Regions from separate parts of the Enterobacter sp. JS8-1 genome, predicted to be linked through region 2. Evidence: predicted binding sites of a transcription regulator. Region 2 holds the regulator's gene; the other holds the start of a gene.
What was found. The regulator PhoB, encoded in region 2, activates phosphate uptake and scavenging genes when phosphate is short. The targets are predictions, from matches to a motif close to CTGTCATAAAACTGNCNNAT.
Positions count from the first base shown of each region.

Region 1: a site for PhoB is predicted at 2,005-2,024, ahead of glpT (glycerol-3-phosphate transporter). Genes of this name have one in related genera too.

Region 1 covers NZ_CP185805.1:3,298,917-3,302,033, forward strand. The annotation lists gene glpQ (glycerophosphodiester phosphodiesterase) at 1-532, opposite strand, end outside; gene glpT (glycerol-3-phosphate transporter) at 544-1,896, opposite strand; gene glpA (anaerobic glycerol-3-phosphate dehydrogenase subunit A) at 2,149-3,117, shown strand, end outside.
Region 2 covers NZ_CP185805.1:1,044,423-1,047,539, reverse strand. The annotation lists gene phoR (phosphate regulon sensor histidine kinase PhoR) at 1-1,038, opposite strand, end outside; gene phoB (phosphate response regulator transcription factor PhoB) at 1,060-1,749, opposite strand; gene sbcD (exonuclease subunit SbcD) at 1,937-3,117, shown strand, end outside.

The sequences.
Region 1 (3,117 bases), 2.3 Mb from region 2:
CTTTCCCTTCCTGATGGTGGAACCACGGCGCTTTGATCTCCGGGTAGATACCGATGTTTTTACCGGTGGAGTGGTTCAGCCCCTGAACAAACTCAATCTCCTCCTGGAAGGTATGGATGCGGAAGTCGGACTTGCCCATCGGGAAACGTCCCGGATAGACCTGCACCTTCTTGCCGTTTTCAATCTCGAAGCCTTCGGTAAACTTCAGCGAGCGGATCTCCGCCAGCGTGAAGTCGATGGCGTAGTAGCGCCCATCTTTTCGCGCGCGGTCCGGGAAACGCTCCGCCACGTCCGTTACGCGGTCAAGATAATGGTCATGCAGGACAACCAGCTGGTCATCCTTGGTCATCACCAGATCCTGCTCAAGATAATCCGCGCCTTGCGCATAGGCCATCGCTTTCGCCGGGAGCGTATGCTCCGGCAGATAGCCGCTGGCACCGCGGTGGGCAATCACAATCTTATCAGCAGCCAGCGCGGAGCCGGTCATTAAACCAGCCAGCAGCAGGCCGGTTGCAAGTTGGGTTAATTTCATCGCATTGCTCCTTATTGACGACGCGCCAGCACTTCCGCGTGGTGACGTTTTTCACCGATCATGACGACAATCAACAGCAGTACAGCCAGCACGCTACCGCCAATCATCACCATAAAACCGCCGTCCCAGCCGAAGAAGTCAACGGTGTAGCCCACAATGGCGCTCGCCGCGACCGAACCGCCGAGATAGCCGAACAGACCGGTAAAGCCCGCCGCCGTGCCTGCCGCTTTTTTCGGGGCCAGCTCCAGGGCATGCAGGCCAATCAGCATCACCGGACCGTAAATCAGGAAACCGATAACGATCATGCAGGCCATATCTACTGACGGGTTGCCCGGCGGGTTGAGCCAATAAACGACGGTGGCAATGGTCACCAGGGTCATAAAGAACACGCCCGTCGCCCCGCGGTTGCCCTTGAACACTTTGTCTGACATCCAGCCGCAAAGCAGCGTGCCAGGGATCCCGGCATATTCATACAGGAAATAGGCCCAGGAGGATTTATCCAGCGCGAAGTGCTTCACCTCTTTCAGGTAGGTTGGCGACCAGTCGAGGATGCCGTAGCGCAGCAGGTAAACGAACACGTTGGCAACCGCGATGTACCACAGCAGCTTGTTGGGCAGCACGTACTTCATGAAGATCTGTTTTGCGGTCAGCTCTTCTTCGTGCTCCTTGCTGTAATCATCCGGATAGTCGTTTTTGTACTCTTCAATCGGCGGCAGGCCGCAGGACTGCGGCGTGTCGCGCATCAGCGCGAAAGCAATAATTGCCACGACGATGGCGCCAAAGGCGGGCATATACAGCGCGGCTTTCCAGTCGTTGAACCAGGCCATACCGAGCAGGAACAGCAGAGGCGGAAGCCCACCGCCGACGTTATGGGCACAGTTCCACACCGACACGATGCCGCCGCGCTCTTTCTGCGACCACCAGTGCACCATGGTACGTCCGCACGGCGGCCACCCCATTCCCTGGAACCAGCCGCAGAGGAACAGCAGCACGAACATAATCGCAATACTGGACGTCGCCCACGGCACGAAGCCCATGAACAACATCACCGCGGCCGCCAGGATCAGACCGGCAGGCAGGAACACGCGCGGATTCGAGCGATCCGACACCGAGCCCATGATGAATTTGGAAAAACCGTAGGCGATGGAAATCCCCGACAGCGCGAACCCCAGATCGCCGCGGGAGAAGCCCTGCTCCACCAGATACGGCATGGCGAGCGCAAAGTTTTTACGCACAAGGTAGTACGCCGCGTACCCGAAGAAGATCCCCAGGAAGATTTGCCAACGCAGACGGCGGTAAAGCGGATCAATTTCTGCCTCTGGCAGACGCGCACGATGCGGCGCGGGTTTGAAGATACTGAGCATGACAGCCTCCGTGGCCTTGAATTAAATGGGCAGGTGGCTCGCACCTGACTTCCAGAGGCGGGGATGTTAAGAAATCACGGTGATTGTTACTGTGAATCAACGCACAGATTGTTACAGAAATATGACGGAATGCGCAAAAAAGCGCATGAAATCACGTTTCACTTTCGAATTTCGCGCGTTTATGTTCGAAATCAAACAAACCACACGATTGATATGGCTAAATGATAAAAAAACGAACATAGAGGGTAAACAATGACCATTCACGATCCTCGTTATAGCGATGTGATAATCATTGGTGGTGGTGCAACCGGCGCCGGGATCGCACGCGACTGCGCCCTGCGCGGCCTCAGCGTAACGCTTCTGGAGCGTCATGACATTGCCACAGGCGCAACCGGGCGTAACCACGGCCTGCTGCACAGCGGCGCGCGGTATGCGGTGACCGACTGTGAATCCGCGCGCGAATGTATTGCTGAAAACCAAATCCTCAAGCGTATCGCCCGCCACTGCATTGAGCCGACTGACGGCCTCTTTATTACCCTGCCCGAAGATGACCTCGCCTTTCAGAAGACCTTTATTACCGCCTGCACCGCGGCGGGCATTCAGGCGGAGGCCATGGATCCGGCGCTGGCGAGGCGGCTGGAACCATCGGTTAACCCGGCGCTTATCGGTGCTGTTAAGGTGCCTGACGGCACCGTCGACCCCTTCCGCCTGACGGCCGCCAATATGCTGGACGCCCGCGAGCATGGCGCCCGCATTCTGACCGGGCACGAAGTGACCGGGCTTATCCGCGAAGGTCATCGCATCTGCGGCGTACGGCTCCTTGACACGCAGTACAACGAACACAGCGAGCTGTATGCCGCCGTAGTGGTCAACGCAGCGGGGATCTGGGGGCAGCGCATTGCGGAATACGCCGACCTGTCGGTGCGCATGTTCCCGGCGAAAGGATCGCTGCTGATCCTCGACCACCGCATCAATAACCACGTGATCAACCGCTGCCGCAAACCGTCCGACGCCGATATCCTCGTCCCGGGTGACACCATTTCGTTAATCGGTACCACCTCAACCCACGTCGACTACAGCGAAATTGACTACAACCGCGTGACCGCCGAAGAGGTCGACATTCTGCTGCGGGAAGGGGAAAAACTGGCCCCGGTAATGGCGCAGACGCGTATTCTGCGCGCCTACGCGGGCGTGCGTCCGCTGGTCGCCAGCGACAACGAC
Region 2 (3,117 bases):
AACACGCTGCCAGCGCACCACGATATGGGTCCCTTCCGGCGTATGATTCACCGCGTTATACACCAGGTTGGAGATGGCGCTGCGCAGTTCATCTTCACTGCCGAGCACCTTCAGGGTGCTGTCGACCTCAAAGCTAATGTGATGTTTTTTATGGCTTAACGTTTGCGCTTCCCGCTCCACCACCCGCAGCATCATCGGCACATCGATGGTGTCATTCAGTGCCAGTGAAGGCGCGGCTTCAATCTTCGAGAGCGTCAGCAGCTGCTTGACCAGGCCTTCCATACGGTGCGTTTGCTCGCGCATGGTGTGCAGCGCTTTTTCACGCGGCGCACCTTCGAGCGTTTGCTCCTGCATCATCTCCAGGTAGCCCTGAAGCACGGTCAACGGGGTGCGTAATTCGTGGCTCACGTTCGCGAAGAAGTTGCGTCTCGCCCCTTCCAGCTGGTGCATCTGGGTGACATCCCGCGCCACCATCAGCCACTGCCGATCGCTGTATGGCATCACGCGGATTTCCAGATGACGCCCGTTGTTGAGCCTCAGATTGTGCGGCCCCGTAAAATCACGCTTTTTCAGATACAGCGTGAACTCCGGATAACGCAGCAGGTTAAGGATATTTTGCCCATTATCGTCCGGCCAGCGCAGGCCCAGCAGCTGTTGCGCCAGGCCGTTACACCAGAAAATTGTGCCTTCTTCAGTGGTCAGAATGACGGCATCCGGCAGCGACTCTGCGCCGCTGCGAAAGCGTTTGATTAAGCTTCCCAGCTCGCGACGACGTTTTTTATTACGCATCTGCATCTGGTGCAGGCCATACAGCAGCGGTTCCCAGCTACCGCTTCCCGGCGGAGGGGTCATGCTTCTGTCCACCCACAGCCACCAGGAGAGGCGCAGTAAGTTCCAGAAATGCCAGACGAGTAACCCGGTCACTGCCGCCAGCAAAAACCACGGCAGATGCCCAACGATGGCCCCCAGAATGAAGGCCGGAATACAGCATAAGATCAGTTCAAAGACGAGCCTTTTCCATGACAGACGTTCCAGCACGCGTCACACTCCTGTCACTGTTCAGAAACGGGTCGAAAAACGATAACCCGTACCGCGGACCGTCTGCACCATGCGATCGTGACCGCTCAGCTCCAGCGCTTTACGCAGGCGGCGAATATGCACATCAACCGTCCGGTCTTCCACATACACGTTAGTTCCCCAGACGTTATTCAGCAACTGCTCGCGGCTGTAGACACGTTCCGGGTGGGTCATAAAGAAGTGCAGGAGTTTGAATTCGGTAGGCCCCATGTCGAGGGGATTTTCGCCCGTCATCACGCGGTGTGAGGTGGGATCAAGGCTCAGGCCCTGCATCTCAATCACCTCTTCTACCGCCATCGGCGAAATGCGGCGCATAACGGCTTTGATACGAGCAACCAGTTCTTTGGGAGAGAACGGCTTGGTGATGTAATCGTCCGCGCCGGTTTCCAGACCGCGCACGCGATCCTCTTCTTCACCGCGCGCAGTCAGCATGACCACCGGAATATCGCGGGTCATCGCTTCACGTTTAAGATGTTTGATAAACTGCAGTCCAGAGCCGCCAGGCAACATCCAGTCAAGCAGAATCAGATCGGGCCAGGGTTCATTCAGCTGGTTCACCGCGCTGTCATAATCTTCCGCTTCAACCGGCTGGAAGCCATTTTGTTCGAGCACGAAGCACACCATTTCACGAATTGGAGCTTCATCTTCTACGACCAGAATACGTCTCGCCATACTTTGCCCTGTCTTATCTTATTTAAGTTACAAGTTTGTAATGCGGCGTCATTATGCGTCAGATTTATGACAGATTTATGAAAAACATTACCACCATAAATGGCAAACTGTTGTTTTATTACAGCGGTTATTTTCCATCCCCTGAGAGTTTATAATCGCCATCAACTCTTTTCGCCACGGATCAGCTATGCGCATACTTCACACTTCAGACTGGCATCTGGGTCAAAACTTTTACAGCAAAAGCCGGGCGGCGGAACACGAAGCCTTCCTGAACTGGCTGCTGGAGACGGCGCAATCGCATGACGTCGATGCGATTATTGTCGCGGGTGACATCTTCGATACCGGTTCCCCACCGAGCTATGCGCGTGAGCTCTATAACCGTTTCGTGGTGAATCTGCAGCAGACCGGCTGTCATCTGGTGATTGTCGCCGGAAACCACGATTCTGTGGCCACGCTGAATGAATCCCGCGATATTCTGGCGTTTCTCAATACCACCGTGGTGGCCAGCGCCGGACATGCCCCGCAGATCCTGAAAAAACGTGACGGCACGCCGGGTGCGGTGCTGTGCCCCATTCCGTTTTTGCGCCCGCGCGATATCGTACAAAGCCAGGCGGGACTTTCCGGCGGCGAAAAGCAACAGCATTTATTACAGGCTATCACTGATTATTATCACCAGCAGCATACCGATGCCTGCGCCCTGCGCGGCGAAGCGGCAATCCCGGTGATTGCGACCGGGCATCTCACCACCGTTGGTGCCAGTAAAAGTGACGCCGTACGTGACATCTATATCGGCACGCTGGATGCCTTCCCGGCGCAGAATTTCCCGCCTGCCGACTACATCGCGCTCGGACACATTCACCGCGCGCAGATCATCGGCGGCTGCGAGCATATCCGCTATTGCGGCTCGCCCATTTCGCTCAGCTTCGATGAAACAGGCAAAGCCAAATCCGTGCATCTGGTCAGTTTTACCGACGGAAAACTGAGCGCTGTCGAGACGCTGGACGTACCCGTCACCCAGCCGCTGGCAGTGCTAAAAGGCGATCTGGCGGCCATCACTGAACAGCTTGAGCAGTGGCGTGGTGTCGAGCAGGTTCCGCCCGTCTGGCTGGATATCGAAATCACCACCGATGACTACCTACATGATATGCAAAGAAAAATTCAGGTGCTGACGGAGGATTTGCCCGTCGAGGTCTTACTGGTTCGCCGCAGCCGGGAGCAGCGCGAGAAAATTCTGTCAGGTGCGCAGCGTGAAACGCTCAGTGAACTGCGCGTCGAAGAGGTGTTTGAGCGCCGGTTGTCTCAGGAAGAGATTGACGACGCGAAGCGAGTAAGGCTCAACGAGCTGTTCACGCATACCCTGCATGCGCT